2 regions of the Nonomuraea sp. NPDC050786 genome follow, and region 2 is predicted to be linked to the other one. Evidence: riboswitches for the same ligand, from Rfam matches in the RefSeq annotation. Region 2 holds a riboswitch; the other holds the start of a gene.
The links. A riboswitch is a leader RNA that binds a small molecule or an ion and turns the genes downstream of it on or off. The one in region 2 is predicted to bind glycine.

Region 1 (15,595 bases), on a different contig from region 2:
TGCACGCACTCCGACATGACCTGCCAGAGCCGCAGCAGGCCCGCGCGGATCTCCTCCTCGGTGCGGCCGAACGCCTTCTCGTTCTCGAGCATGAGGGCCGAGATGGACAGGCCCGTGTTGGAGCAGTGCTTGAGCAGCTCCTCGCCGGTGGTGAAGGGGTAGGGCAGGACGGTGTCGTCCGGCTTGATGCGGTCGGCGCCGGTGGCCTTCTCGTCCACGACGAAGCCGCCGCCGACCGAGAAGTAGACCTTCTCCCTCAGCTTCTCGCCGTCGGCCTGGTATGCGGTGAAGCGCATGCCGTTCGGGTGTTCGGGGAGCGAGATCTTGCGTTCGAAGACGAGGTGCTCACCCACGACGAAGGGGATCTCGTGCGTCCCGTACAGCTTGACCGTGCCCGACTCGCGCATCGCGGCCAGCCGGCCGTCGATGGAGTCGACGTCCACCAGCTCGGGCTTCTCGCCGGAGAGGCCGAGCAGGACCGCCTTGTCGCTGCCGTGGCCCTTGCCGGTAAGGCCGAGCGAGCCGTACAGGATGGCCTCGACCCGCGCGACCTGCGGGAGCAGGCCGTCCTCGTGCAGCCCGCGGGCGAACTTGTGCGCGGCCGCCATCGGGCCTCCCGTGTGGGAGCTCGACGGGCCGATGCCGATCTTGAAGAGGTCGAAGACGCTGATCGCCATTGATGAGCGCTGCCTTTCATGCGGTGCCGGGGCCCGGAGCGGGCCCCGGCGAACAGGTCAGGACTCGCCTGAGGTGAGTGCTGTGTACTCCTCGGCGGTGAGCACGTCCTCGGGCTCGCCCTCGACGCGCACCCGGAACATCCAGCCATCGCCGTACGGGTCGCTGTTGACCAGGCTGGGGTCGTCCACGACGACCTGGTTCACCTCGACGATCTCACCGCCGACGGGGGTGTAGATCTCGTTCACCGACTTGGTGGACTCCACCTCGCCGACCGAGTCGCCCGCCTCGACGGTGGAGCCGACGTCGGGGAGCTGCACGAAGACGACGTCACCAAGCGAGTCGGCGGCGAAGGCCGTGATGCCGACGGTCACGGTGATGCCGTCGTCGAGGCCCGCCACCCACTCGTGCTCCTTGGTGTAGCTCAGGTCGTCAGGGATCTTGCTCACTTGTTCCTCCTGTAGAAGGGCAGCTCAACCAGGTCCATAGGTTCTTGGCTGCCCCGGATGTCCACGGCCAGGCCTGATTCGGCGCTCGCGTCCACGTAGGCCATCGCGATGGGCCTGCCCAGGGTCTGGGAGGGCGCACCGCTGGTGACCTCGCCGACGACGGCGCCGTCCTTGGTGACCGGGTAGCCGTGGCGCGGCACCCGGCGTCCCCGTGCGACCAGGCCGACGAGACGGCGCCGCGGCGTGTCGTCCTTGACCGCCTCGAGCGCCGACCTGCCGACGAAGTCGCCCGGCTTGTCGAATTTCACCACCTTGCCCAGCCCCGCGTCGAACGGGGTCAGTCCGACGCCGAGTTCGTTGCCGTACAGCGGCATGCCCGCCTCGAGCCTGAGCGTGTCGCGGGCGGACAGGCCGGCCGGCTTGAGCCCGTGGGGCTCGCCCGCCGCCATGAGCGCGTGCCAGAGCGGCACCGCGTCCTGGTTGGCGACGAACAGCTCGAACCCGTCCTCGCCGGTGTAGCCGGTGCGGGCGATGAGCGCCTGCCGCCCGTCGACCAGGCCGGGCAGGCCCGCGTAGTACTTGAGGCCGTCGAGGTCGGCGTCGGTGAGCGTGGCGAGGATCTCCTGGGCTCGGGGCCCCTGTACGGCGATCAGCGCGTACTGGTCCGAGCGGTCCTCGACCACCACGTCGTACGCCTTCGACCGCTCTTTCAGCTCATTTCCGACTTTTTCGTAGTTCGAGGCGTTTGCCACGACCATGAACTCCTCGTCGCCCAGCCGGTAGACGATGAGGTCGTCGAGCACCCCGCCGCGCTCGTTCACGATCATGGTGTACCTGGCCCGCCCGGGCGCCAGCGCCGACAGGTGACCGACCAGCGCGTAGTCGAGGGCCTCGCCTGCCTGCGGCCCGGTCAGGAAGATCTCGCCCATGTGCGAGAGGTCGAACAGCCCGGCCGCCTGCCGGACGGCGTTGTGCTCCGCGGACTCGCTCCCGTACCGGAGCGGCATGAGCCACCCGGCGAAGTCGGTGAGGGTGGCGCCGAGGCTCTCGTGAACGTCTCTTAGCGGTGTGGGTCGGGACATTTGTCGCACCTCTGGACAGGGTCGGATGCCAGCATCCTCCCCCTCTGTCATGGATGCCTGAGAGCTTCGCCCGAGTTTTGCCGGACTTTCACCTTCGGCGAGGCCGCGCAGGCCTGCTTTCCAGAGGTCACCTACGAGTAAGACTCACTCGTACCGCGCGGTCCTTTGCCTTGAGAGGTTTGCGGGGAGGGCTTGCTCCTTCAGGGACCCTGACCGGCTGTCAGGGTGCTCTCCCGCGCGGTTTTGCCGGTGATGTCCGTCAGCCTAGTGCGGTGATGGGGGTGTTGTCGCGTTCAGGTCACTCGCGAGCCTCTGTCCGGTTGCCAGGGGTCCTGCGGTCAGCAGGCCGCGACGAGGGCCTCGAAGAGCGCGCAGTCCTCGGCGGCCTCCGGGTGCCACTGCACGGCCACGGCGAAGGGCGCCGAGTCCAGCTCGACCGCCTCGATCGTGCCGTCGCCGGCCCTGGCGCTGACCGTGAGAGCGGGCGCGAGGCGGTCGATGGCCTGGTGGTGGTAGTGGGGGACCGTCACGGGCTCGGTGCCCAGCGCCTTGGCCACGCGGGTGCCGGGTACGGCGGTGACGGGCAGCGGGCCGAAGCGGCCGGGTGCGGGGGAGTGGTCCGTGTGCCCGACCACGTCGGGCAGGTGCTGGTGGAGGCTGCCGCCGAGGGCGACGTTGAGCACCTGGAGGCCGCGGCAGATGCCCAGGTACGGCAGGCCGGCGTCGAGGGCCGCGCTGATCACGGCAAACTCCGCCTCATCACGAAATTTACGGATATAGCCGGTGTGCTCCCCGGGCGGCTCGCCGTACCTCGCCGGGTCGATGTCCCCGCCACCGGCCAGGACGAGCCCGTCCAGGCGGCCCACGACCTGCGCGGGCGCGCCGGCCGGCGGCAGGACGACCGGCTGCCCGCCGGCGCGTACGACCTGCTCCACGTACATGTACGGCAGGAGCGCCACGGTCATGTCCGCCCAGACCGTGAAGTTGGCCGGCTCGACGTACGACGTGATGCCGATGACGGGACGCTGCACGCTGACCCCCACAGGACCCCCAGAGCTAGAGCGGCGTGACGTACGCGCCGGAGATGCCGCCGTCCACCAGGAACTCGCTGCCCGTGATGAACGAGGCGTCGTCGCTGGCCAGGAAGGCCACCGCCGCCGCGATCTCCGACGCCTCGGCGAAGCGCCCGATGGGGATGTGCACCAGCCGCCGCTGCGCCCGCTCCGGATCCTTGGCGAACAGCTCCTGCAGCAGCGGCGTGTTCACCGGCCCGGGGCAGAGCGCGTTCACCCTGATGCCCTCCCTGGCGAACTGCACGCCCAGCTCGCGCGTCATCGCGAGCACCCCGCCCTTGGAGGCCGTGTACGAGATCTGCGAGGTCGCCGAGCCCATGACCGCCACGAAGGACGCGGTGTTGATGATCGAGCCCTTGCCCTGCCGCCGCATGTACGGGATGACGTGCTTGCAGCAGAGGTAGACGCTGGTCAGGTTCACCTCCTGGACCCGGCGCCAGGCGTCGATGCCGGTCTCCAGGATGGAGTCGTCGTCGGGCGGCGAGATGCCCGCGTTGTTGAAGGCGATGTCCACGCTGCCGTAGGTGTCGAAGGCCGTACTGAACATCCGGACGACGTCGTCCTCGCTGGTCACGTCGGCCTTGACGAAGAGGCCGCCGACCTCGTTCGCCGCCTTGACGCCCGCCTCCTCGTCGATGTCCACGCAGACGACCTTGGCGCCCTCCTCGGCGAACCTGCGCGCGGTGGCCAGCCCGATGCCGCTGCCCGCGCCGGTGATGACGGCCACCCTGTCCTGCAACCGCTGCACTTGTTCTACTCCCATGAAATGAAGACGTTCTTGGTCTCGGTGAACGCCGCCAGGGCGTCGGGGCCGAGTTCCCTGCCGAGCCCGGACTGCTTGAAGCCGCCGAACGGCGTCCAGTAGCGGACCGACGAGTGCGAGTTGACCGACAGGTTGCCCGCCTCGACCGCCCTGGCCACGCGGAGCGCCCGTCCGACGTCCCGGGTCCAGATGGAGCCGCTCAGGCCGTAGGGGGTGTCGTTCGCGATCCGTACGGCCTCGGCCTCGTCCTCGAAGCGCACCACCGACACGACCGGCCCGAAGATCTCCTCGGTGAACGCCGGGTCCGTCACCTCGGGCGTCAGCACGGTCGGCGGGAACCAGTAGCCCTTGCCGTCGGGGCAGGAGCCCTGCAGGTAGGGGGTGCCGCGGACGAAGCCGCGCACGCGGTCGAGGTGTTCGGCGCTGATCAGCGGGCCCATCTCGGTGCTCTCGTCGAGCGGGTCGCCGACCTTGACGCCGCGTACGGCCGTCGCCAGGCGCTCCATGAACGCGTCGTACACCTCGGCCTGGACGAGGAGCCGGGAGCGGGCGCAGCAGTCCTGGCCGGAGTTGTCGAAAACGGCGTAAGGCGCGGTGCTCGCGGCCTTCTCGAGATCGGCGTCCGCGAAGACGATGTTCGCGGACTTGCCGCCCAGCTCCAGCGTGACCCGCTTGACGTGCCGCGCCGCCTTGGCGGCGATCTCCTTGCCCACCTCGGTCGAGCCGGTGAACACGATCTTCGCCACGCCGGGGTGCTCCACCAGGCGGGCACCCGCCACCTCCCCTGCCCCAGGCAGAACCTGGAGCACCCCCTCGGGGAGGCCCGCGGCGAGGGCCAGCTCGGCCAGCCTCAGCGCGGTCAGCGGGGTCCACTCGGCCGGTTTGACGATCACCGTGTTGCCGGCCGCGAGCGCTGGGGCCATGCCCCAGGACATGATCATCATAGGGAAGTTCCACGGCACGATGACACCGACGACGCCCAGCGGCTCCTGGAAGGTGATGTCCACGCCGCCGGGCACCGGGATCTGCCTGCCGTGATCGCGTTCGGGGGCGCCGGCGTAGAAGTGGAGCACGTCGCGTACGTTGCCGGCCGCCCAGCGGGCGTTGCCGATCGGGTGGCCGGCGTTGGCCAGCTCCAGGCGGGCCAGCTCCTCGCCGTGCTCGTCCACCAGCTCCGCGAACCTGCGCAGCAGCCGCGCCCGGTCGCCCGGCGACACCTTCCGCCAGCCCTCGTACGCCTTCCTGGCACGCTCCACGGCCCGGTCGACCTCGGCGGCGTCGGCCAGCTCGACGTCGGCCACGACGTCCTCCGTGGCCGGATTAACGATCTTCATGCGCCCCATTCACATCCGCTCGAAACCACGGAAAAGCTCCCAATCGGTCACCGCCGCGTCGAAGGCCGCCAGTTCCACCCGCGCGTTGTTCGCGTAGTGCTCGACCACGTCCTCGCCGAACGTCTCGCGCGCCAGCTTCGACCCCTCGAACAGCGCCAGCGCGTCGCGCAGCGTGTGGGGGACGGTCTCGGCGCCGGAGTCGTAGGCGTTGCCCTCGTACGCGCTCTCCAGCGGCAGCTCGTTGTCGATGCCGTGCAGCCCGGCCGCGATCAGCGCGGACACCGCGAGGTACGGGTTGACGTCGCCGCCCGGGACCCGGTTCTCGACGCGCAGCGACAGGCCGTGGCCGACCAGCCGCAGCGAGCAGGTGCGGTTGTCCACGCCCCACTTGACGGCCGTGGGCGCGAAGCTGCCGGGGACGTAGCGCTTGTAGGAGTTGATGTTGGGCGCGTACATGAGGGTGAGCTCGCGCAGGCAGGCGAGTTGCCCGGCGACGAAGCGGGCGCCGAGCGGGGAGAGCCCGTACGGCCCCTCGCCCGCCATCACCGGATCGCCCTCGCTGCTCCGCAGTGAGATGTGGATGTGGCAGGAATTGCCCTCGCGCTGGTTGGGCTTGGCCATGAAGGTGATCGACTTGCCCTCCTGGGCGGCGATCTCCTTGGCGCCGGTCTTGTAGATGACGTGGTGGTCGCAGGTCCTGAGCGCCTCGTCGTAGCGGAAGGCGATCTCGTGCTGGCCCAGGTTGCATTCGCCCTTGGCGGACTCGACGTACAGGCCGGCGCCTTCCATGCTCCGCCTGATCCGCCTGAGCAGCGGCTCGACGCGGGCCGTGCCGAGGAGCGAGTAGTCGACGTTGTAGAGGTTGGCGGGGGACAGGTCGCGGTAGCCGCGCCTCCACGCGTCCTCGTAGGTGTCCTCGTACACGCAGAACTCCAGCTCGGTGCCCACGTACGCGGCCAGGCCGCGCTCGGCGAGGCGGGCGAGCTGCCTACGCAGGATCTGCCGGGGCGAGGCGGTCACGTCGCCGCCGCCCTCCCAGCCCAGGTCCGCCATCAGCATCGCGGTCCCCTCGTGCCACGGCACCCGGCGCAACGTCGCCAGGTCCGGCTTCATGACGAAGTCGCCGTAGCCCCGCTCCCAGGACGACATCGCGTACCCGGAGACGGTGTTCATGTCCACGTCGACGGCCAGCAGGTAGTTGCAGCCCTCGGAGCCGTGGTGCAGCACCTCGTCGAGGAAATAGCGGGCGGACAGCCTCTTGCCCTGCAACCTGCCCTGCATGTCGGCGATCGCGAGGAGGACGGTGTCGATGCGCCCGGCCGCCACCTCGTCGCGCAGCTCGCTGACGGAAAGGAACCCGGTGCTCGACCCTTCGCTCACGCTATCCCGCTCCGATCTGGGCTGCGGCGCTCTCCCGCTGATTGGGCTAGTGTCAGACCATTGAGAAGTATGACCGGATCTCTTGTCAAGACCTGAGGACACGTTGGACGAGTCGGCGCGTTTGATGACGGTGTTACGGCCGGTGCGGGCCGGCAACGCCTTCGAGGAGACCGTGGAACGGCTGCTTCAGGCGATCAAGCTGGGCGTGGTCGCGCCCGGCGACAAGCTGCCGCCCGAGCGCGAGCTGGCCGTCCAGCTCGGCATCAGCAGGGTCACCCTGCGCGAGGCCATCCGCGCGCTGTCGGAGGCCGGCTATCTCGACGTGCGCCGTGGCCGCTACGGCGGGGCGTTCGTCACGTACGTGCCGCCCAAGCCCGATCCCGGCGACCTGCGGCAGGTCGTGGCCGAGATGGGCAGGGACGACCTGTCGGACGCGCTCACGTTCCGCCTGGCGGTGGAGTGCGGGGCGGCGCAGGTGCTGGCCGCGGCCGGCCTCACGGAGGAGAAGCGGGACGTGCTCCTCCGCCGCCTGGCCGAGCTGAACGAGGCCCCGATCGAGGACTACCGCCGCCTCGACACGGCCTTCCACCTGTCCATCGCCGAGCTGACCGGCTCGACCCTGCTCGCCACGGCGTGCGCCGACGCCCGCTCGCGGGTCAGCGACCTGCTGAACGCGATCCCGATGCTCCAGGTCAACCTCGAGCACGCCGCCGTGCAGCACCAGGCCATCGTGGACGCCGTCCTCGCCGGAGACCCTGACGCGGCCCGCCGGGCAGTGAGCGAGCACCTCGAAGGCACCGCAGCTCTTTTGCGGGCATTCCTCGCCTGAGGCGTGGAAGGTGCGGACGGCTCGTACCATCTCTTTCTAGAGTCATGGAGCGCTGGTTCGAGCAGAGCATTGTCGCCACAGGACGGCTGCCGCTGTTCTGTTACTTCGTCACGCTCATCGTGGCGTTCATCGCCACCCGCATCAACGTCCGCCTGATCAGGGCGAAGGTCGGCTGGTTCCGCAACGTGAACGTGGGGGAGATGCACATCCACCACGTCGTGTTCGGCGTCGTGCTGATGCTGGTCGGCGGCGTCTCCGGGCTCATCGTCTCCTCAGCCTCGGCACCCGGCTACGCGGCCGCCGCCTGCATCTTCGGCATCGGATCCGCGCTCGTGCTGGACGAGTTCGCGCTGATCCTGCACCTGCACGACGTGTACTGGGAGGAGGAGGGGCGCACCTCGGTGGACGCGGTCTTCATCGCGGTCGCCGTCACCGGCCTGCTCCTCATCGGCCTGCGCCCCCTGACCTGGGACTACGGCACGCCGGTCAACCCTGCCGTGCTGATCGTGGCCAATCTCGCGCTGGCCGTCATCACGCTGCTCAAGGGCAAGATCTGGACGGGGATGGCGGGCCTGTTCGTTCCCCCGATGCTGCTGGTGGGAGCGGTACGGCTGGCGCGGCCCGGCTCCCCGTGGGCCCACTGGTTCTTCGCCAAGCAGTCACCGCGCAAGATGGCCAAGGCCATACGGCGGGAGGAGCGGTGGCGGCGGCCGGTGATCAAGGCCAAGATCGCCTTCCAGGAGTTCCTCTCCGGGCACCATGATCTGCCTTCCACGCGGCGGGTCCGCCGGCTCGCCCAGGCCATGGCGCTGCCTTCGATCCGTGAAGGGCTCGGCGTCGGCGAGCGGCGGGGCAGGGAGCTCGGCCTCGCCGCCGCCATGGAGCTGCCGCTGGCCGACGTGGCCGAGATGCTGGGGCCGGACGCCGCGGTCGGGCTGAAGGTGTGTGCCCTGCACGAGCGGAGCCACGCGCGCGACATCATCGACATCGCCTCGGTGAGCCACCTGTACGCCCTTCGCGAGCTGGAAAGCCTCGCCAAGGCCCACCACGACGAGTTCTCGGTGAACGAGCTGGCCTCGCGGCTGGAGGCCGTCGACTTCATCGACGACGAGGAGTTCGAGCGCTACGGCGTCGGCGAGGTGCGGACCAAGGAGATCCGGCGCTTCGCCCTGGCCTGGCTGGAGGACATCAAGTCGCGGCGCGTGGACGACGGCGACGCGGAGCACGACGATCCGGATCTGCCCGGCATCGACTGATCGGCCGGACGTCAGAGGGTGGCGAACGAGCGGAGGGCCAGGCCCACGCCGAGCAGCACCACCATGGCGGCCGTGCCCACGGGGGCCAGGCCGGAGAGCCTGGCGGCCAGGCGGCGGCCCGCCGAGGCGCGTCGTTCCAGGCGGTCCACGAGCTTGACCAGGAGCAGGCCGGTGACGGTGAGGGTGGCCGCCATGCCGAGGCCGTAGGCGGTCACCAGCGCCACGCCGAACCAGGTGCGGCCGAGCGCGATGGCCCCGAGGAGGACGACGAGGGCCGAGGGGCTGGGGACGAGCCCGCCCGCGATGCCGAGGCCCACCAGGCTTGCCCGTTCTGTCCCCTGATCGTCCCCGTGGTCGCCCTCATCGCCGTGGCCGTGCCCGTGGCCATGTTCGTGCCCGTGCCCGTGGCCGTGCCCGTAGCGGTGGCCGTGCCCGTAGCGGTGGCCGTGCCCGTGGCCGTGGAGGCCGGTGCCGGGGCGGCGGCGGGCGTTCAGGAGGAGGCGGAGGCCGATGGCGGCGATCAGGGCGCCACTGGCCACCCCCAGCCAGGCCAGCACCGACTCACCCGCCAGCGCCGTGAACACGCTCAGCAGCAGCCCCACCACCAGCACCCCGACCGTGTGCGTGGCCGTCACCGTCGCGCCCACCACGAGCGCGCCACGGGGCCGCCCGCGCCGCCCCGCCAGGTACGCGGCCATGATGGTCTTGCCGTGCCCGGGGACCAGCGCGTGCCCGGCCCCGAGCACCACGGCCAGCCCGACCGCCAGCAGCCCGAGCGGGACCGTCAGCGAGTCGGAGCCGATCAACCCCGCGAACATCCGGTCCAGCGCGCCCAAGGCGTCACCTATCGGGCCGCCGATCCCGCCTGGCACCGTGCCGCCGCCGGAAGCGCCGGAGGCGGGCAGGCCCGGACCGGGGGCGACGGTCAGCGTCGCGGTGCGCTGGTCGAGCGGGTTCGCCAGCAGGTCGTCGGGGTACGCGTGCAGCGCCCTGCTCACGCTCACCGAGGGCACCGAGGAGCGGACCAGCCGCACCCCGTCGCCCACGGCGGTGATCTCGCGCCAGCCGATCCTGTCCTGCTCGAACCCGTCCGCGAACTCCACGGCCCCGGCGGCGCGGACCTCGGCCACGAGCCGGCAGGTCAGGCGGCTGGTCTGCAAGCCCGCTTGGCCGGGGGCGTAGGCGAAGGAGGAGCCGGCCACCCGCCACGGCACCGCACGGCCCGCCACCTCGAGCCGCTGGGCGGCGGCCAGCGCGGCGCAGCGGCGGGCCGCGTACGAGCCGTCCACAGAGCCGTCCACAGAGCCGTTCACAGAGCCGTTCACCTGGGGCCGGGCCTGCAGCGTGGGCAGCTCGGCCAGGTCCACGACGGCGAGGTTGCTCACCTCGGAGGGGGAGACGCGCAGGCCGTTGTAGTGGTTGACGGTGAAGTTGCCCAGCGGGTGGAGCAGCACGGGAGCGGCCTGGGCGGCTCCGGTGCCGAGCAGGAGGCTCGCGCAGAAGGAGAGCAGCGCGGACAGCAGGCCGAGCCGGACCGGTCTCATGAGAACCTCGCCAATGCGGGAAGCGTCGGGTCGAAGCCGGCGTCCACCTTGACGGGCCGGCCGAGCGCCTGTTCGATCCTGGCGCGGTGGTAGGTCAGCAGCGGGTTCCGCCAGCCGGTGGCGGTGGCCTTCTTCGCGTACGGCAGCGCCTCGGCCGGCCTGCCCGCCTTGAACAGGGCCCAGGCCAGGGCGTCGGCGGCGACGAGGTTCGGGTTGCGGGCGTACTCGGCCCTGGCGTGCTCGACGGCCGCCGCCGGGTCCCCGTGGTCGGCCTCGAACTCGGCCCAGGTCAGGTCGTCGCGCACGCCCGCGGCCCGGAACAGCTTGCGCTGCGCCCTGAGCAGCGTCCAGTCGGGGGCCTGGCCCGCCTTGATGCGGGTCTCGCCCTGCTCGATCAGGTACTGGGGGAGCGGCAGGCGTTCGACGACGGTGTCGTACAGGGCCAACGCCTCGGTCAGGCGGCCGCTCAGCGCGGCGGTCCTGGCCTGGCCCGCGAGTGCCGGCGGGTAGGCGGGGTACGCCCGCAGGGCCCTGGCGTACCAGCCGGCCGCCGTGGCGAGGTCGCCGGAGTGGAGCGCCAGCTCGCCCAGGTAGGAGCGGGCGTAGGCGACGTCGGCGGGCGACCAGGCGTCGTTCTCCGCCATTTCCAGATATTTCCGGGCGCCGGCCAGGTCGCCGCGGAGTTCGGCCGCGTACGAGGCACGGGCGAACGCGGCCACGCCGGGCCGCAGGTCCATCATCCGGTCCACGGCCCGCTGCGCCCCGCGCAGGTCCCCGAGCTGCGTCCGCGCGTCCGCCAGCACGCCGTAGGCCGCCGCGCCGTACGGGTTGGCGCGGACGGCGCGCTCGGCCAGGCGTACCGCGTCGGCGAACTCGTGGCGGCCCGCGGCGAGCGCCGCCTGACCGGTGAAGACCGCGTCGTCGCCGGGCCGCAGCCTGGCGGCCGCGGCGATCGCGCCTTCCGCCTTGGTGTAGTACGACGGGTCGCCGGTGATCCGGGCCTGGTCGACGTACTGGGAGGCGAGCTCGGCCCAGCCGCGGTGGTCGCCCGGCAGGCGCCTGAGCCGCTCCTGCAGCGTCTCGGTGGCCGGCGCGGCCCGCGCCACCGGCTGCTCCGAGGGCGCCGCCGAGAACGAGAAGATCGTGAAGGCCGTGGCCCCGAGGAGGGCCAGTCCGGCGAGTACGGCGAGGGAACGCATGTCCATGGCTCCAGTGCTGAGGGACCTCACGAGGGTGACGGCCGGCCGGCCGTGACGGGGACCACGGACGGCCGGCCGCTCGCCGGCGGCAGACGGTGGGAGACGGGGAGTCTGCCGCCGGGGGCGGGCCGGCCTGCTTGGAGAGGGAGCAGGCCGGTCAGGGAGTCAGCGCTGGCTCACCGCGACATTGCTGGGCAGCGGGATGTACGGGAACGACTGGAGGAACGGCTTGTCGTTCCTGTCCACCTTGTCCGTCAGCCCCGGCACGAGCTTGCCGGTCAGCGCCGCGCCGGCCACGGCCTGCAACGCGATGTCCACGACGTCGTCGGAGAGACGGCGGCCGTTCGGGAAGCCCTGCAGGTCACCGGCGAGCACGCCGAGGCGGTTCGGGTCCTTGGCGGGCGGGATCGCCATGTTCAGCCGCAGCATCTCGGAGGGGCGCAGCCGGCCCGCGTCCTTGTTGAGCACCTGCGAGTTCAGGTCGGCCTTGATCGGGCCGTTCCGCTTGGCGATGCCGGTCAGGAAGATCTCGACCAGGTCGTTCCGCGGGGTCGCGGGGGCCTTGATGCCGTAGACGCCTTCGAGCAGCCTGGCCACCTCCGGGTCGGTGACCCGCTTGACCAGCGGCGCCACGTCGGCGTCCCGCTCCGGTGGGAGGGCGTTGAAGGCGTCCTTGAGCCCGGCGGGCGAGACGACCTCGTTCACCAGCGGGTTGCACAGGCGCGAGACCTGGACGTACCTGCTGCCGTTGAACTTGTCGGTCGTCGAGCAGATGCCGATCACGGGGTTGCGCCTGACGTCGCCCTTGAGCGCCAGTTCCCTGGCGGGCACCTGGATGGCCACGGTGTTGACGTTGTAGCCCTTGGCGGTGTCCTGGCCCACCTCGGACAGGTTGCCGCCGTAGAGCAGGTCGAACACGCGCAGGTCGACGAAGAACGCCTCGTCCGACTGCCCGGCGAACGCCTTGCCGCCGCCGGGCAGGCTCCTGAGGGACTGGGCGCGCAGGGTGCCGTAGTCGGGCATGGAGGCCGGGCCGACGTTGCTCGGCGCGACGACGCCGTCGCCGACCAGCGTCCTGGTGCCGCCGGGAGTGATCTTCTTGAGCGTGTAGCGCTGGCGGAAGAGCAGGTTGTGGTCGTCGAGCGAGGTGACGGGGCCGTTGTTGTAGAGGAACGTGGTGGTGCCGCGCCTGTCCTCGTTGCGGAAGGTCCACTCGTAGGTGATGTCGGGCCGGGCGTCGCCGTCGTTGTCGATCTTTATGTTGTACCGGGACCTCGTGGCGAACGGGTAGAAGTTCGGGCCGCCGTTGGGCTCCTCGAACGGGATCCAGTTCGCCAGCAAGGTCACCGTGTCGGCCTTGTCGGGACTCACGAACGCGTACACGTCCGTGTTGTCGTGCTGCGGGTCGCCCGCGATCATGGGCGCCTCGCGGTGCGAGGAAGCGGTGCCGGAGTCGGTACGGAGCACGGCCGCCGACGACGCGGCGACCGCTGCGGCGAGGCCAAGTCCGACCAGAGCGCGCCGGTTGATCCGGAGCTCCATTTTCGGTCCTTTCAGAGGCTGATCGGGTGGTGCGAGGTTCCGGCCGGGTTCCTCGACGCCCTATTCGTCTGCGGGCGGCCTCCGGATGTCGTCTCCTCCTCAGGAATGAGCGTCAACCAAAGTTGACATACTTAGGTCGTCAATTTAGGTTGACCCTGTCGGCGCGGTGCGGATTGTGCCGCGCCGTTCGTTGGAGAAAGTCGGGATATGTCGTGAGAGGAGATGCGGTGGTCAAGGAGTTGCTCGCCTACATCCGCCCGCACCGGAAGATCCTGTTCCTGGGCGGGCTGCTGGGACTGATCGGCTCGGCCGCGGGCCTCGCCATGCCGTTGCTGGCCAAGTACGTCGTCGAGGCGTTCGGCGAGGCAGGATCGGTGGCCGGGCCGCTGTTAGGGCTGACCGCGGCGGTGCTGATCGGGGCGGCCGTGTCGGCCGGGGGAAACTACCTGATGGAGCGCACGGGCGAGGGCATCGTGCTCGGCGCCAGGCGCAGGCTCGTCGACCGGATGCTGCGGCTCAGGGTCGCGGACGTGGACCGGCTCAAGCCGGGCGACCTGCTGTCACGGGTGACCGGTGACACGACGCTGCTGCGCACCGTGCTGACCAACGGGATCGTCGAGTCCGTCAGCGCCGCGTTCATGCTGGTCGGGGCCATCGTCATGATGGCGACCATGGACGCCGTGCTGCTGCTGGTCACGCTGCTCGTGGTCGTGGTGGTCGGCGGGCTGGTGGCGCTGATCATGCCGAGGATCCGGCGGGCGCAGATCCAGGCCCAGGAGGCCGTGGGCGAGATGGGCGCCGTGCTGGACCGGGCGCTGCAGGCGTACCGGACCGTGAAGGCCAGCGGCGCGGAGGGGCGGGAGATCGCGGTGGTAGGCGACGCCGCGACGCGAGCCCGCGACAGGGGACTGCAGGTCGCCGGATGGACGTCGCTCGCGGGAGTGGCGACGTGGATGTCGGTGCAGATCGCGTTCCTCGCCGTGCTGGCCATCGGCGGGGCCAGGGTCTCCTCGGGCGCGCTCGAGGTGTCGTCGCTGATCGCGTTCCTGCTTTACCTCTTCTACCTCGTGCCGCCGATCGGGCAGCTCGTCCAGGGCGGGGTCCAGCTCCAGCAGGGGCTGGCGGCGATGAAGCGGATCAAGGAGATCGAGGACCTGCCCGCCGAGCCGGCCGGCGCGGCCGTCGCGGGCACCGCGGAGCCGGTCGGGGTGACGTTCGAGAATGTCGTCTTCAGGTACGGCGAGGACCGGCCGATCGTGCACGACGGGGTCAGTTTCGAGGTGCCGCCAGGCGGGCTGACCGCGCTGGTGGGGCCGTCCGGGGCGGGCAAGTCGACGGTGTTCGCGCTGCTCGAACGCTTCTACGACCACCAGAGCGGGACGATCGAGATCGGCGGGCGGGACATCCGCGACTGGCCGCTGGGCGAGCTGCGGGGCGCGCTGGGGTACGTCGAGCAGGACGCTCCCGTGCTGGCCGGAACGCTGCGGGAGAACCTGCTCTTCGCCGCCCAGGACGCCACCGAGGAGGAGCTGCGCCGGGCCATCGCCCGTACCAGGCTCGACGACCTGGTCGCCAGGCTGCCCGAAGGGCTGGAGACGCCGGTCGGGCACCGCGGCGTGCTGCTGTCGGGCGGCGAGCGCCAGCGGGTGGCCATCGCCAGGGCGCTGCTGCGCAAGCCCAGGCTGCTGCTGCTCGACGAGGCCACCTCGCAGCTCGACGCGGTCAACGAGCTGCGGCTGCGCGAGGTCATCGCCGAGGTGGCCCAGGAGACGACCGTGCTGGTGATCGCCCACCGGCTGTCCACCGTGACGAACGCGGACCGGATCGTGGTCATGGAAGGCGGCGGCGTACGGGCGGTCGGGACGCATGACTCGCTGGTCGGCGAGGACGAGCTCTACCGGGAGCTGGCCGCCACACAGTTCCTGGTCAGCTGACCGCTGAACCGTGGCGCGTTGTAGGTGCAGACTCCGCTACCTGCAACGGACCGCTGAACGCGGCCCGTTGTACCCTGCGGTGACAAAGATGAATGTTTTCATTCAGGAGGGTCACGATGAGCCGCAGCGTGCGCGCGCCACGAGGCACGACGATCACCGCCAAGGGGTGGCCGCAGGAGGCGGCGCTCCGCATGCTCCAGAACAACCTGGACCCGGAGGTCGCCGAGCATCCCGAGCAGCTCGTCGTCTACGGCGGCTCGGGCAAGGCGGCGCGTGACTGGGCGTCGTTCGACGCGCTGATCAGGACGCTGACGACGCTCGAGGGCGACGAGACCCTGCTGGTGCAGTCGGGGCGCCCGGTGGGTGTGTTCCGCACCCACGAGTGGGCGCCCCGGGTGCTCATCGCCAACTCCAACCTGGTGCCCGACTGGGCGAACTGGGAGGAGTTCCGGCGGCTGGAGGCGGCCGGGCTCACCATGTACGGGCAGATGACGGCCGGTTCGTGGATCTACATCGGCACGCAGGGCATCCTGCA
Region 2 (15,595 bases):
CGCCGGAGCACCCGTTCCCGGCCGCCGCAGAGGACGCCTGGACGGTGGTGCGCGACATCTTCGCCCGCCCCGCCTTCTACCAGAGCAACGGCAGCGTGGCCGTCATCGGCGACAGCGCGGGCGGCAACCTCGCGGCCGTCGCCGCCTGGCAGGCCCGCGACGCCGGGCTGACCCTCACCCACCAGGCGCTCGTCTATCCCATCCTCGACGTGGGCATGGACACGCCGAGCTACCGCGAGTTCGCCAGGGGGTTCGGGCTGGACGCCGAGGAGATGGCGTGGTTCGCCCGGCAGTACGCGCCGGGCGCCGCCCCGGAGGACCCGCGGCTGTCGCCGCTGCGCCTGCCCGACGTCACCGGCCTCGCGCCCGCGACCGTCGTGACCGCCGAGTGCGACGTGCTCAGGGACGAGGGGGAGCGGTACGCGCGCCGCCTGGCGGACGCGGGCGTGCCGGCCGAGCTGCGCAGGTTCGACGGCGCGGTGCACGGCTTCTTCGTCCTGCCGGGCCTGTTCGACCAGGCGCTCGAGGCCCGCGAATACGTCGCCGAGCGGCTGCGGGAGTCGTTCTGACGCTGGGGGGTCCTTTTGACGTACACCAAGCTCAAGATCGACACCCCGGCCGACGGCGTGCTGCGGGTCACGATCAGCGAGCCGTCCAGGCTCAACGCCGTCGACGCGACCGCCCACCGCGAGCTGGGCGAGATCTGGCGCGACGCCGACCGGGACGACGGCGTCAGGGCCGTGGTCGTCAGGGGAGAGGGCCAGGCGTTCTCGGCCGGCGGCGACCTGTCCATGATCGAGGAGATGACCCGCGACCACGCGACCAGGCTGCGCGTGTTCGCCGAGGCCCGCGACATCGTCTACAACGTGCTCAACTGCTCCAAACCGATCGTCTCGGCCATCCAGGGCCCGGCGGTCGGGGCCGGCCTGGCCGTGGCGCTGCTGGCCGACATCTCCGTCGCGGGCCGCACCGCGCGGATCATCGACGGGCACACCAGGCTCGGCGTCGCCGCGGGCGACCACGCGGCGATCGTGTGGCCGCTGCTGTGCGGTTTGGCCAAGGCGAAATACCACCTGCTGCTCTGCGAGCCCGTCACGGGCGAGCAGGCCGAGCGGATGGGCCTGGTCAGCCTCTGCGTGGACGACGACCAGGTGCACGACAAGGCCATGGAGATCGCGGTCAGGCTCGCCTCTGGCGCCCAGGAGGCGATCAGACTGACCAAATACTCGCTCAACAACTGGCTGCGCCTGGCCGGACCGGCCTTCGACGCCTCCCTGGCCATGGAGTTCCTCGGATTCACCGGACCGGACGTGGCCGAGGCCGTGCGCGCGGTGCGCGAGAAGCGGCCCCCGTCGTTCGGGTAAGTCGCGGGTGTGCTTCCCCGGGCATGGGGTAGCGGGGGGAGGACGGGGCGGCCTGTGGTCGCGCGGATGTCGAGGGCCTGTTCACCGAGGCCGAGAACGTTGCTCCGGGGACGAGGCAGAGGCTCACCCCGGCCTGCGCGCACCATGGCCGCCTCCCCTCACTTTAAGGCCGCGGCCTGCGCGCATGGAAGACGAAGGCCGGAGGAGCGTTGCGCCACACCGTACGTCCCGGCACGACCTCCTCGAACCGCTCGGCCAGCAGCGCGCGGAAACGCCGGGCCGAGCTCAGCGGGATGGCGTGAATGTAGGAGAACGTCGTGAACGCCGCCCCCGGGCTCATCGCCGACGTCACCGCGTCCAGCAGCGAGTGCTGCAACCTCTGCGGGAACGCCGCCCACGGCAGCCCGCTCACCACCACGTCCGCGTGCGGCAGCCCGCGCTCGCCGAGCAGCTCGCCCAGCCGGGCCGCGTCGGCGTGCACCACGTCCACGGCCGGGAAGCGGGCCGCCAGCAGCCGCGCCATCGGCTCGTTGACCTCCACGGCCAGGTGGTGGCCGCGCCCGCCCAGCCGCTGCTGGATCTCCGCCGTGAACGGGCCGGTGCCGGGACCGAGCTCCACCACCGTGGGCTCGCCGCGCTCGGGGATGGGCGCGCAGACGGCCGACGCGAGCCGCCGGGAGCTGGGCGCGACCGCACCGATCGTGGCGGGGGTGCGCAGGAACTGGCCGAGGAAAAGTGCGGTGTCGTTGGGCATGCCCGAAAGTTAGAGCCGGTACCGGCCCTGGGCGCTCCCTCGTCGGGGCGGACCTCCGGCCAGATGGAGGAGGCGGGGTCCTCCGCGCGGAGGATCAGCTCGCCAGGCTGTACGGATAGCGTGAGGGGCATGCGTTGGCGTGGTTTGCCGCTGGATGTCCTGCTTGCGGCCTCGGGCGTGGGCCTGGATCTGTTGACGACGGCACATGCCGGCGACACCGAATACCTGCCCGCCGAGATGAACATCCCGATGGCGCTCCTGGTGGGCCTGCCCATGGGGTTCGTCCGGCGCTGGCCGGTGCCGGTCACCCTCTACCTGGCCGGGTTCCTGATCCTGACCGACCAGCTCGGCTCGTTCACCGCCAACACGGCACAGATGCTCGTCTGCGTGGCGCTCGGAGCGGCGGCGTACCGATCCGGGTGGCGGGCCGTCGCGGTCGCGGTCGCCGCCACGATCGCGGCGACAGCGGTCAACCTGGCCGATCCCGGCATCGCGTTCACCACGAACTCCTGGATGTACTCGGTCTTCCTGCCCGTCCTCCCCGTCCTGCTCGGGGCCTACCTGCGCAGCTCCGCGGGGCGGCTGGAGGAGCGGGACGTCACGCCGGACGCCCTGCTGGCGGCCGGCGGGGTGGCGATCACCGTGCTCAGCACCTGGACCAGCTGGGACTCGGGCAGCCAGCCCGTCTGGATGGTCGGGCTGCTCGCCGTGGTCGGCGGCCTGTCACTGGGCGTCGCCAGGCGGCTGCCCGGGCTGGTGTTCCTGGCGCAGGGCGTCCTCCTCGTCGTCACCGACACCTACCTGAACGACGCCGTCACCACCTGCGTGATCCTCACGCTGATCGCGATCGGCGTGTTCGCGATGCGCGTCAGCTCCTGGGCCTGGATGGTGGTCGCGTACTTCGCGGGCTGCATGCTGACCGCGATCGCCATCGTCGGCCCGGCCACCGAGATCACCGGGCTCCGCGTCGGGACCCTCATGACGCTGGTGGCCACGCCCATCGCGATCGGCCGCTACCTTGGGATGCGGCGGGCCGCCGCCGCCGCGGAGCGGCTGCGCGCCGAGGAGTCCGCCCGGGCGGCCGTCGCCCAGGTGCGTGCCGACCAGCTCGCCGAGCGCGAGCGCATCGCCCGCGACGTGCACGACATCGTGGCCCACCACGTGGGGGCGATGGTGCTGCGGGCCTCCGCCGCCCGCTTCACCGCGCCCGACGGTCCCGTCGCCGACGCCCTCACCGACATCCGCGAGACGGGCCACCAGGTGCTGCAGGACCTGCGCGACCTGCTCGACCTGCTGCGCGACCCCGAACGCCAGCCCCACCTGCTGGCCAACCCCTCCGACGTGGTCCGCGAATCCGCCGAACGCATGGCCGCCGCCGGACTCGTCGTCGACCTCGAGCTCGACCCCGCCACCGACCAGGCTCCGCTCATCGCCCGGGCCTCCGCCGCCCGCATCGTCCAGGAAGGACTTACCAACGTGCTCAAACACGCCGGCCCCGGCACCCGGGTCCGCGTCACCGTCGCCCCGTCGGAGCAAGGGCTGTCGGTGCAGATCCGCAACGGCCGCCCGCCCAGCGCCGTCGAACGCCTGCCCTCGTCCGGGCGCGGCCTGGCCGGCATGCGCGAACGCGTCCGTACCCTCGGCGGCACGCTCAGCGCCGGGCCGGACGGCGAGGGCGGCTGGCTGCTGGCCGCCAGCCTGCCGTCGAGGAGCGCCGCGTGATCCGGGTGCTGGTGGCCGACGATCAGGCGCTCGTACGCGCAGGCGTGCGGATGCTGCTGCAGGCCGCGGGTGACATGGAGGTCGTGGGCGAGGCCGAGGACGGCGCCGAGGCGGTGCGCCTGGCCGAGCGCCACGTGCCCGACGTGATCCTCATGGACCTGCGCATGCCCAGGGTGGACGGGCTGGAGGCGATCAAGCGCGTGCTCGCCGCCCGGCCGGGCACCCGGATCGTGGTGCTGACCACGTTCGCCGAGGACGCCGACGTCTACGCCGCGCTGCGGGCCGGCGCGGTCGGCTTCCTGGTCAAGGACGACGAGCCCGAACGCATGGTGGACGCCGTCCGCCGGGCGGCCACGGGAGAGCAGCTCCTGGCGCCGTCCGTGCTGCGGCGGGTCGTGGAGCGGTTCCTGTCGGCCGAGGAGCAGGCCGCGGCGCCCCCGCCCGCCGGGCTGACCGAACGCGAGCTCGAGGTGCTCGCCCTCGTCGGCACCGGGCTGTCCAACGCGGAGATCGCGGACGAGCTGCACGTGGGGGTGACGACGGTCAAGACCCACATCGCGGCCGCCATGGACAAGCTGGGGCTGCGCAACCGCATCCAGGCCGCGGTCGTGGCCCACCGTACGGGGCTGGTCGACGCCTCCTTCCGCCCGGTACGCCGTCCGCGCCCGCCCTCCTGAGCGGTGCCCGCGTCCGCTCTCCTGGACGGTGCCCGCGTCCGCTCTCCTGGACGGTGCCCGCGTCCGCTCTCCTGGACGGTGCCCGGGTCCGCCCGGCGGCGGACCCGGGTCATCCCGCAGGCTGACGACCACCCGCGATCTCCACCCCGAACATGGGTCCTTCAACTCGCTCCCTCTCCAGGAAGGACCTCTGATCACCATGCGGGAAACCATGGTCCAGCCCCCCAAGACGGCCGGCCGGACCTCCCCGGGACTGCTCTACGGCCTGCGCGTCGCCGCCACCGCCCAGGCCGCCGCGCTGCTCGTCGCCGCCTCGTTCGCCGGCCAGGCCGTGGAGTCCGACTCCATGATCGAGACGCACGTCATGGCCGGCATGGTCGTCCACCTCGTGGCTCTCGTCCAGATCGTCCTGGCCGTCCTCGTCTGGCGCCCCGGCCGCGGGGCGGGCTGGCCCGCGCTGGCCAGCGTCGCGCTGTTCGTCGTGGGGCTCGCCCAGCACTTCACCTGGCTCTGGCTCGGGGCGCACCTGCCCAACGGGGTGCTGCTGTTCGGGCTGATCGTCGCCGTACTCGTCTGGGCATGGTCACCGGCAGCCTCCCGCCGCCGCTAGGGTCAGGGGTGTGGTGTATGTGAAGATCTGCGGGTTGAGCGAGCCCGAGCACGTGGCCACCGCCGTCGAGGCGGGCGCGGACGCGATCGGGTTCGTCATGACCCGGAGCCCCCGCAGGATCACTCCCGAGCGAGCGGCGGAGCTGGCCGCGGCGGTGCCCGCCCACGTGCTGAGCGTCGGGGTGTTCCGCGGTGAGGACCCGGAGACGGTGCGGGCGGCGGCGCTGGCGTCCGGGGTGCGGGCCATCCAGCTCCACGGCAGGCACCCGCACGGCGACTTCACCGCACTCAAGGACCTCGGCCTCCGGCTGATCAGGGCCGTCGACGCGGAGGCCGACCTGCGGTGCGGGGCCTACGACGAGGACCTGCTCCTCGTGGACGCGCCGCACGCCGGCTCCGGCCTGCCGTGGGACTGGGCGGCCGTCCGCGGCCGCCCCTCCGGCCAGTGGCTGCTGGCCGGAGGTCTCACGCCCGCGAACGTGACGGAGGCGATCGCGGCCGCCGGCCCGTGGGGGGTCGACGTGTCCAGCGGCGTCGAGACCTCGCCCGGGGTGAAGGACTCGGCCCTCATCCGTGACTTCCTGCGGGCCGTCCGCGATGCCGGCTGATCTTCCGCTGCACGGGTCGGCCTCGGCACGGGGGGACCACGTTCGCGCGGTGAACTTCCAGCACGCCTTCGCCCGCCGCAAGGCGCCCAGGGTGGTGACGGTGCCGGGCGGGTTCGCGGTGCTGGACGACCGTTTTCCCGGCTCGTACGACGACAACAAGCTGATCGTCGGCCCCGGCTTCCCTGAGTCGTCTGGCGGTGCGCTCGCTCCGTCCGGCAGTGGTGTGCTGGGGGTGCCCGGCGGTGCTGCACGGGAGTCGTCCGGCAGAGCCGCTGCGCTGAGCGCGCCCGATTCCGCGCCGGAGGCGCCGGGTGCTGCGCTGGAGGCGGCCTCGAGGCTGCTGCGGGCGGCGGACGAGGTGCTCGAGGAGCGGGATCACCGGCTGGTGTGCGTGGACGACGACCGGCTCGGGACCGCTCTCGCGCCGGCGTTCGCCGCTGCGGGCTACGAGCAGGAGACCAACCTGATCATGGCCTTCCGCGGTGAGCTGCCACCCGGTTTGCCCGGCTTGCCCGCGGCTGAGCGGCTCTCGCTGGCGGAGCTGCTGCCCATGGTGCGGCGTGACTGGCGGATGATGCTGCCCCAGGCACTGGAGGAGGCGGTCGACCGGCTCGCCCGGCGGGTGGAGGTCCGGCTGCGCGGCGCCGACGCAGTGAGCTTCTGGGGGGTACGCGCTCCGGACGGCGAGATCGCCGCCAGGGCCGACCTGTACGTGCACGGTGCCGTCGCCCAGATCGAGAGCGTCTTCACGGGCGAGCGGCATCGGGGCAAGGGCTATGCGCGCGCCTTGATGACGGCACTGCTCGCCCAGGCGGCGGAGGCCGAGCTGATCTTCCTGGTGGCCGACGCCTCCGACTGGCCGAAGGACTTCTACGCCAAGCTGGGTTTCGTGGAACTGGGCCGCACCCACGCCTTCCTCCGCACCTGACCACCACCCGCCCGCCCGGCCGGACTCGACTGCGCTCGCCACGTGATTCCTACGCGCCCCGGTCGGCTTCGGCGGCGTTCGCCACGTGATTCCTACGCGCCCCGGTCGGCTTCGGCGGCGTTCGCCACGTGATTCCTACGCGCCCGGTTGGCTTCGGTGGGGCGCGGGCCCCTCGTGGTGCGCCCATCGGCCGCTATGCGCCGCGTGGATGGGCGCGCCGCCGTGCACGTTGCGCCGGTCCGCGCCGTCGGGCGTCTCGCCGACCCGGCGCCCGGAGGGCCGCCACCTTCGGCACAGGGCCCCACCTTCGGCACAGGGCCCCACCTTCGGCACAGGGCCCCACCTTCGGCACGGGGCCCCACCTTCGGCACAGGGGTGGTCGCCTTCGGCACAGGGATGGTCATCTGAGGGAAGGGCGGTCACGCTGGGGGAGGGGCAGCTGACCTTCGGCGAGGGGGCCGCATGCCGCGCCGGGGTGGGCGTGAACAGGTGGGCCTATGCGGGGCCGCTGTGTCGGAGTTCCACGCAGTAGGGTCTGCTCCGTGAGCGAAACTTCCGCCGAGGACCGAATCTGGACGGTTCCCAACGTCCTGAGCTTCCTGCGCCTCCTGGGCGTCCCCGTGTTCCTCTGGCTGGTTCTCGGACCCAAGGCCGACGGGTGGGCCATCGGGATTCTCGCGGTGGCCGGGTTCACCGACTGGCTCGACGGGAAGATCGCTCGGGCGTTCAACCAGACCAGCAGGCTCGGCCGGATCATAGACCCCGCGGCCGACAAGCTCTACGTCTTCGCCACCATCGTCGGCCTGCTGCTGCGTGAGGTCATCCCGTGGTGGCTGGTGCTGATCATCCTGGGGCGCGAGCTCTTCGTCGGAAGTTTCATCCCCGTACTTCGCAAACATGGCTACAAGGCACTTCAGGTGCATTTCCTCGGCAAGGCCGCCATGTTCAACCTCATGTACGCCTTCCCCCTGCTCTTCCTTGCCTCCCACACGGGGTGGTATGCCGATATAGCCCGAATTGTCGGGTGGGCGTTCGCGCTATGGGGAACGGGCCTGTACTGGTGGTCGGGCGTGCTGTATGTGGTACAGGTGCTCCAACTCGTAACCTCGGCCAAAAAGGAGTGATCGGGTGAAGGCGGTCGTCATGGCAGGGGGAGAGGGCACGCGGCTGCGTCCCATGACCGCCAACCAGCCCAAACCACTGCTTCCTGTGGTCAACCGCCCGATCATGGAGCACGTGCTGCGCCTGCTCAAGCGGCACGGCGTCACCGAGACGGTGGTCACGCTCCAGTTCCTGGCCGCCCTGGTGCGCAACTACTTCGGCGACGGCGACGAGCTGGGCATGAGCCTCGAGTACGCGACGGAGGACGTGCCCCTCGGCACGGCGGGCAGCGTCAAGAACGCCGCCGACCGCCTCCGCGACGACCGCTTCCTGGTCATCTCCGGCGACGCCCTGACTGATATCGATTTATCGGACATGATCCGATTTCATCGTGAAAATTCGGCGCTTGTCACAATCGGCCTGAAGCGCGTCCCGAACCCCCTCGAGTTCGGGATCATCATCGTGGACGACGAGGGGCGCGTTCAGCGCTTCCTCGAGAAGCCCACCTGGGGCCAGGTCTTCTCCGACACCGTCAACACCGGCATCTACGTCATGGAGCCCGAGGTGCTCGACGCGGTGGCCCCCGGCGAGCCCGTCGACTGGTCCTCCGACGTCTTTCCCGCCCTCCTCGACCGCGGCGCCGCCATCTACGGCTACGTGGCCGACGGCTACTGGGAGGACGTCGGCACCCACGACAGCTATCTCAAGGCCCAGGCCGACGCCCTGTCGGGCAAGGTCGACCTGGACATCGGCGGCTTCGAGCTCTCACCGGGCGTCTGGGTCGCCGACTCGGCCTCCGTGGACCCCGACGCCGTGCTCAAGGGCCCGCTGCTCGTCGGCGACTACGCCAAGGTCGAGGCCGGCGCCGAACTGCGCGAATACACCGTGCTCGGCAACAACGCCGTCGTCCGCGAGGGCGCCATCGTGCACCGCGCGGTCGTCCACGACAACGTCTACCTCGGCCCCGGCGCCCACCTGCGCGGCTGCGTCATCGGCAAGAGCACCGACATCATGGCCGGCGCCCGCATCGAGGAGAACGCCGTCATCGGCGACGAGTGCGTCATCGAGGCCGAGGCGTACGTCTCCAGCGGCGTCAAGGTCTACCCGTTCAAGACCATCGAGGCCGGCGCGGTCGTCAACACCAGCGTCATCTGGGAGTCGCGCGGCCAGCGCAACCTGTTCGGCCCCAGGGGCGTCAGCGGCCTGGTCAACGTCGAGATCACCGCCGAGCTCTGCGTCCGCCTGGCCAGCGCGTACGCCACCACCCTGAAGAAGGGCGAGTACGTCGTCACCTCCCGCGACTGCTCCCTGGCCGCCAGGGCGCTGAAGCGGGCGGTCATCGGCGCGCTCACCGCGGGCGCGATCAACGTACTGGACCTCGAGGCCGCCCCGCTGCCCGTCGCCCGCTTCCACACGGCGCGGGAGTCGGCCGCGGGGGGCATCGCGCTGCGCACCACGCCGGGCGACCCGCAGAGCGTGGACATCGTGATCATGGACGGCCGCGGCGCCGACCTGCCCCCGGCCGCCCAGCGCAAGCTGGAGCGGGTCGTCTCCCGTCAGGAGTACCGCCGCGCCTTCCCCGGCGAGATCGCCTCGCTCACCTACCCGGCCAGGGCCGTCGAGGACTACACCCACGAGCTGCTGCGCCACGTCGACGTGGGCGACGTCAGGGACATGAAGGTCGTCGTGGACTGCGCCGGCGGCACGTCCTCGCTGGTGCTGCCCACGCTGCTCGGCCGGGTCGGCGTCGAGGTGCTCACCGTCAACGCCCGCCTCGACGACGTCTCGCCCACCGAGACGCTCGCCGAGCGCCGCCGCGACCTGCAGCGCCTGTCGGAACTGGTCAGCTCGTCGCGGGCGGCGTTCGGGGTCCGGTTCGACCCGGTCGGGGAGCGCATCGCGCTGGTGGACGAGATGGGGCACCTCATCAACGAGGAACGCGCCCTGCTCGTCGTGCTCGACCTCGTCGCCGCCGAGCGCAGGGGCGGCCAGGTGGCGCTGCCGGTCACCACGACCAGGGTCGCCGAGCAGGTCTGCCGCTTCCACGGCGTGGAGGTGCAGTGGACCTCCACCGCGCTCGACGCCCTCACCTCGGCCGCCGCCGGCCCCGACATGATCTTCGCCGCCGACGGGCGCGGCGGCTTCGTCGTGCCGGAGTTCAGCCCGGCCATCGACGGGCTGGCCGCGTTCATGCGCATGCTCGGCCTGGTGGCGCGGACCCGCCTGTCGCTCAGCCAGATCGACGCCCGGATCCCCGAGGTGAAGATGCTCAAGCGCACCGTGCCCACCCCGTGGGCGGCCAAGGGCGCCGTCATGCGCTCGGTCATCGAGGCGGCCGAGGCCGAGCAGGACGGCGGCCGCATCGACACCACCGACGGCGTCCGCCTGGCCCACCCGGACGGGAGCTGGGTGCTGGTGCTGCCGGCCGCCGCCGAGCCCGTCACCGACCTGTGGGCCGAGGCGAACGACATGGACAGCGCCCAGGCGCTCCTGGAGCGGTGGGCCCGCATCGTCGAGCAGGCCGCCGGTTGAGCGGTGCCGTGGACCAGCGCTCACGGAGGGTGACGGAGGTGGTGAGATGCCGGGTGCGGTCGCCCGTTGCGCACAGTCGGTCCCCGAATACGCCTTTCGATGTGCGCACAGAGTGCCGCAAGATCGTAATGTAGAAACGCGCGGCGGCATGGACCACGGGGCGGGGGCGGCGGTAACTTTGTCTGCGTCCAAACCAACAGTCCAGTGCCCCGCCTTGACCTTTGCCGCTGATCAGCGTATGTTGCGGCATTCGCAAACTTGAAAAAGCGAAGCGAGGCGCGCCCATGAGCACCGTCGCCGCGTCTTCGCGGTAGGAGGCCGAGCCGATCGATGCCGAGCGTCTACTGCACGCAGTGCGGGCACGCCAACCCCGAGGATGCCCGTTTCTGTTCCCGTTGTGGGTCACCGCTGACCAGACCCGAGGTCTCCGGGGACACCACATCGACGATCTCCATCGCGGGAATCGAGGCGTACGAGGCTGAGACAGGCGACATGCTCCTGGCTGAGCGGGCGCTCGTCGAACAGCTGCCGCCCGGCACGGCGTTGCTCACGGTGACCAGGGGCCCCAACCAGGGGAGCCGTTTCCGGCTCGACAAGGACCTCACCACGACCGGGCGTCATCCGGAGAGCGACATCTTCCTCGACGACATCACGGTCTCCCGCCGCCACGTCGAGTTCTACCGGCACCGCGGCGGCCAGTTCTCCGTGCGTGACGTGGGCAGCCTCAACGGCACCTACGTCAACAGGGAGCGCATCGAGGAGGTCCCCCTGCACTCCGGAGACGAGGTGCAGATCGGCAAGTTCCGCCTCCTCTTCCTGATGAGGACCACCGCCGGCACATGAGCGAGCGAAGCGAGCGACCGACAAGCACAGCCTCATGTGAGCTCATGGGGCCGCCGAGGGAGGCCGCATGAGCGCGCAGGCGGCCCGCTCGCACATGAGCATCGGGGAGGTGCTCGCGCTGCTGCAGGGCGAGTTCCCCGATGTGACGATCTCCAAGATCCGGTTCTTGGAGGGTGAGGGGCTGATCGAGCCCGAGCGCAGCCCGTCCGGCTACCGCAAGTTCACCCACCTGCACGTGGAGCAGCTCCGCTTCATCCTCACCGAGCAGCGCGACCACTACCTGCCGCTGCGGGTGATCAAGGACAGGATGGCGGAGAGCTTCGGCCGCCCGCGCGCCGTGCAGGAGAAGCAGGAGGTCCGGCTCAGCCGGGCCGAGCTGCTCGAGGCCGCCGGGATCGACGAGGAGGCGCTCACCGAGCTGGAGGACTACGGGCTGCTCGCCCCGGTGGCCAGGCGCTACGACGAGGAGGCGCTCAACGTGGCCCGCACCGTCGGCTCCCTGGCCCGTTTCGGCCTGCACGCCCGCCACCTGCGCGCCGTCAAGGCGGCGGCCGAGCGCGAGTGCGGCCTGGTCGAGCAGAGCGTCGCCCCCATACTCAAGCGGCGGGCACCCGGCGCCATCGGGGAGGCCGACGAGGTCGCGAGGGAGCTTTCCACCCTTCTGCTCGATTTGCACGCATCCCTTGTGCGGTCGGGGATCCGGTCGGTCCTGGGGCGCTGAGGGGGCCTCGGGCTGGGAGGTGGAGGCGCACTTCAGGCCCGCCGGGTGTTACGTTGAATTGCAGTAGCCAGTCAGCAGAAGCGACGAGCCAAATAGCTGTGCCGGGTGACCGGTCAGGAATACGGAGCAGCCCGTGTTGCAGATGGAGGTCGTGGGCGTTCGAGTAGAAATGCCCACAAATCAGCCGATCGTCTTGCTCAAGGAGGCACACGGGGAGCGGTTCCTTCCTATATGGATTGGCATGACCGAGGCGACAGCCATCGCCCTGGCCCAAGCGGAGGAGCCCCCGCCGCGGCCGCTCACCCACGACCTCTTCCGAGACGTGCTGAGCGCTCTGGGTGTAGGCCTGCGAGCGGTCAACATCGTCGCCTTGCGCGACGGCATCTTCTTCGCCGACCTGGTGTTCTCCAACGGCGTGGAGGTGAGCGCGCGCCCGTCCGACTCGATCGCGCTCGCCCTGCGCACCGGGGCGCGCATCTTCGCGAGCGAGGAGGTCGTCCAGGAGGCCGGTGTCATCATCCCGGACGACCAGGAAGACGAGGTGGAGAAGTTCAGGGAGTTCCTTGACACGATCACGCCCGAAGACTTCGGCAGGGCGGGGTAGGTATTTCGGTGCATTTACGCTTCACGACGCGCCGAGCCGGATCGTTGACTGAGCATGGTCACGGTCCTACGGTGCAAGTGAAACCCGTGGTCGCCCTTTACGAACCCCCAGATCAGACCACGGGATGAGAGAAAGCCGGAGGTCCGCGTGGCGGTCAGCAGCGGCGAGGGAAAGACGGCCGGCCAGGAAGATCCGGTGCGGCGCGAGAGCGCGCGGCAGCGTGCCGGGGAGCAGGGTCTGCTCTTCGACGAGCAGCCCACGGCGCTGCCGGCGGACATCGGATATCGCGGGCCGACGGCCTGCGCGGCGGCCGGCATCACCTACAGGCAGCTCGACTACTGGGCGCGCACGGGCCTCGTGGAGCCCACGATAAGAGCCGCGCAGGGCTCCGGCTCCCAGCGGCTCTACAGCTTCCGCGACATCCTGGTGCTCAAAGTCGTCAAGCGGCTCCTCGACACCGGGGTGTCGCTCCAGCAGATCCGTACGGCCGTGCAGCACCTGCGTGACCGCGGGGTGGCCGACCTCGCGCAGATCACGCTGATGAGCGACGGCGTCAGCGTCTACGAGTGCACCTCGGCCGACGAGGTGATCGACCTGCTCCAGGGCGGCCAGGGCGTGTTCGGCATCGCGCTCGGCCGGGTCTGGCGCGAGGTCGAGGGCTCCCTCGCGGAGCTGCCGGGGGAACGAGCGGCGGTCGAGGACACCGTCCCGGCCGACCACCCCGCTGACGAACTGGCCCGCCGCCGCCGCGCCCGGCGCATGAGCTGACCGCGCGCCCCGTTGCCTGACCGGCCCGCCGCCGCTTGTGGCGGGCCCGGGAAATAGGCCGGAAAGTTCACATTGCCCCGTGTCGTGGAAATTCTCCCGTAACGGATAGGGTTGTAACCTAAGCAAGGCTGACGACCCCGTGCGGGAGAGTCCCTGGGCCCACGGGTCCCCGGGCGCCGAAGGAGCAACCCTCCCCGGAATCTCTCAGGCACCCCGTACCGCTCGGGCGAGGCAACTCTGGAAAGCAGGCGCACCCGCCAGGCGCGTCTCACCGACGGTGCAAGCCCCTTACCGGGGTGAAGCTCTCAGGTCGCGGTCCCGCCGCGCTGACAGAGGGGGAGATCCGGCACTCGCCCGCGCCCTGGCGCCGGTCTCCAAGCCTCGGGAGGCACTTTCCATGACCGACCTGTCAGCTCCGCCGTTCTCGTCCAGGCACATCGGCCCGTCGGAGGCCGAGCAGCAGCGCATGCTCGAGGCCGTGGGCTTCGAGTCCGTGGCTGACCTGGTGGCGGTGGCCGTCCCCGAGGCCATCAGGGCCAAGGACCGGCTCAAGCTGCCCGCCGCCGTCGGGGAGGCCGAGGCCATCGCCGAACTGCGCGCCCTGGCCGGGCGCAACCGCGTGCTCACCTCGATGATCGGCCTGGGCTACCACGACACGATCACGCCCGCGGTCATCCGCCGCAACCTGCTGGAGAACCCGGGCTGGTACACCGCCTACACCCCGTACCAGCCGGAGATCTCGCAGGGCCGCCTCGAGGCGCTGCTGAACTTCCAGACCGTCGTCACCGACCTGACCGGCCTGCCCGTCGCGGGCGCCTCCCTCCTCGACGAGGCCACGGCCGCCGCCGAGGCGATGACGCTGGCCCGCCGCGCGGGCAGGTCCAAGAGCAACGTGTTCGTGGTCGACGCCGACGCGCTGCCGCAGACCAAGGCCGTGCTCGCCACCCGCGCCGAGCCCCTCGGCATCGAGCTGGTGGAGCACTCCCTCGACGGCGAGCTGCCCGAATGCTTCGGCCTGCTGGTGCAGTACCCGGGCGCGTCCGGCCGGCTGCGCGACTTCCGCGCCGTGGCCGCCGCCGCGCACGAGGCGGGCGCGCTCGTCGTGGCCGCCGCCGACCTGCTGGCCCTGACGCTCGTGGCCGCCCCCGGCGAGCTCGGCGCCGACATCGCGATCGGGTCCTCTCAGCGGTTCGGCGTGCCGTTCGGGTTCGGCGGGCCGCACGCCGCGTACATGTCCGTACGCGAGGGCCTGCAGCGCCAGCTCCCCGGGCGGCTCGTCGGCGTGTCGGTGGACGCCGACGGCGACCCCGCGTACCGGCTGGCCCTGCAGACCCGCGAGCAGCACATCCGCCGCGAGAAGGCCACCAGCAACATCTGCACCGCGCAGGTCCTGCTCGCCGTCATCGCCGGCATGTACGCCGTCTACCACGGCCCCGAGGGGCTGCGCCGGATCGCCCACCGGGTCCACCGGCACGCCGTGGCCCTCGCCGACGGGCTGCGCGAGGCGGGGCTGGAGGTCGTGCACGGGGAGTTCTTCGACACCGTGCTGGTTCGCGTTCCCGGTGGGGCCGCCGCCGTGGTCGCCGCCGCCGCCGAGCGGGGCGTCAACCTCTGGCAGGCCGGCGAGGACCTCGTCTCCATCTCCTGCGACGAGAAGACCGGGGCCGCCGAGCTGGCCAAGGTGTGGGCCGCGTTCGGGATCGACCGCGCCGCCGCGGATCTCGACTCCGACGCGCTGCCCGCCTCGCTGCTGCGCGAGTCGGCGTACCTGACCCACCCGGTCTTCCACAGCCACCGCTCCGAGACCGCGATGCTGCGCTACCTGCGCAAGCTGGAGGACAAGGACATCGCGCTCGACCGCTCGATGATCCCGCTCGGCTCCTGCACGATGAAGCTGAACGCGACCACCGAGATGGAGCCGATCACCTGGCCCGAGTTCGCCGGGATCCACCCGTACGCGCCTGACGACCAGGTCGCGGGCTACCAGGAGCTGATCGGGACGCTGGAGGAGTGGCTGGCCGAGGTGACCGGCTACGACCGCGTCTCCATCCAGCCGAACGCGGGCTCGCAGGGCGAGTTCGCCGGGCTGCTGGCCATCCGCGCCTACCACCGCGCGGGCGGCCAGGACGGTCGCGACGTCTGCCTCATCCCGTCCTCCGCCCACGGCACCAACGCGGCCAGCGCCGTCATGGCGGGCATGCGGGTCGTGGTCGTGGCCTGCGACTCCGACGGCAACATCGACCTGGCCGACCTCGACGCCAAGATCGACAAGCACCGCGACCGGCTGGCCGCGATCATGGTCACGTATCCCTCGACGCACGGTGTGTACGAGGAGTCGATCACCGAGGTCTGCGCCAAGGTGCA

Region 1: it holds a riboswitch for glycine, as region 2 does, so the genes downstream of both, gcvT (glycine cleavage system aminomethyltransferase GcvT) here and gcvP (aminomethyl-transferring glycine dehydrogenase) in region 2, are expected to answer to the same signal.

Annotation. Positions count from the first base shown of each region.
Region 1 is NZ_JBFAHJ010000042.1:65,248-80,842, forward strand. It holds gene AB0H84_RS47620 (L-serine ammonia-lyase) at 1-677, opposite strand, end outside; gene gcvH (glycine cleavage system protein GcvH) at 735-1,124, opposite strand; gene gcvT (glycine cleavage system aminomethyltransferase GcvT) at 1,121-2,206, opposite strand; glycine riboswitch at 2,241-2,340, opposite strand; glycine riboswitch at 2,355-2,452, opposite strand; gene AB0H84_RS47635 (gamma-glutamyl-gamma-aminobutyrate hydrolase family protein) at 2,545-3,237, opposite strand; gene AB0H84_RS47640 (3-oxoacyl-ACP reductase) at 3,263-4,042, opposite strand; gene AB0H84_RS47645 (aldehyde dehydrogenase family protein) at 4,033-5,376, opposite strand; gene AB0H84_RS47650 (glutamine synthetase family protein) at 5,386-6,756, opposite strand; gene AB0H84_RS47655 (FCD domain-containing protein) at 6,881-7,585, shown strand; gene AB0H84_RS47660 (hypothetical protein) at 7,630-8,841, shown strand; gene AB0H84_RS47665 (High-affinity nickel-transporter) at 8,853-10,385, opposite strand; gene AB0H84_RS47670 (hypothetical protein) at 10,382-11,590, opposite strand; gene AB0H84_RS47675 (DUF4331 domain-containing protein) at 11,750-13,126, opposite strand; gene AB0H84_RS47680 (ABC transporter ATP-binding protein) at 13,354-15,060, shown strand; gene hutU (urocanate hydratase) at 15,177-15,595, shown strand, end outside.
Region 2 is NZ_JBFAHJ010000038.1:87,640-103,234, forward strand. It holds gene AB0H84_RS45445 (alpha/beta hydrolase) at 1-569, shown strand, start outside; gene AB0H84_RS45450 (enoyl-CoA hydratase/isomerase family protein) at 585-1,364, shown strand; gene AB0H84_RS45455 (methyltransferase domain-containing protein) at 1,528-2,118, opposite strand; gene AB0H84_RS45460 (histidine kinase) at 2,248-3,840, shown strand; gene AB0H84_RS45465 (response regulator transcription factor) at 3,837-4,517, shown strand; gene AB0H84_RS45470 (hypothetical protein) at 4,717-5,127, shown strand; gene AB0H84_RS45475 (phosphoribosylanthranilate isomerase) at 5,138-5,734, shown strand; gene AB0H84_RS45480 (GNAT family N-acetyltransferase) at 5,784-6,662, shown strand; gene AB0H84_RS45485 (CDP-alcohol phosphatidyltransferase family protein) at 7,205-7,786, shown strand; gene AB0H84_RS45490 (mannose-1-phosphate guanyltransferase) at 7,791-10,295, shown strand; gene AB0H84_RS45495 (FHA domain-containing protein) at 10,626-11,138, shown strand; gene AB0H84_RS45500 (MerR family transcriptional regulator) at 11,206-11,859, shown strand; gene AB0H84_RS45505 (bifunctional nuclease family protein) at 11,993-12,463, shown strand; gene AB0H84_RS45510 (MerR family transcriptional regulator) at 12,611-13,231, shown strand; glycine riboswitch at 13,364-13,462, shown strand; gene gcvP (aminomethyl-transferring glycine dehydrogenase) at 13,629-15,595, shown strand, end outside.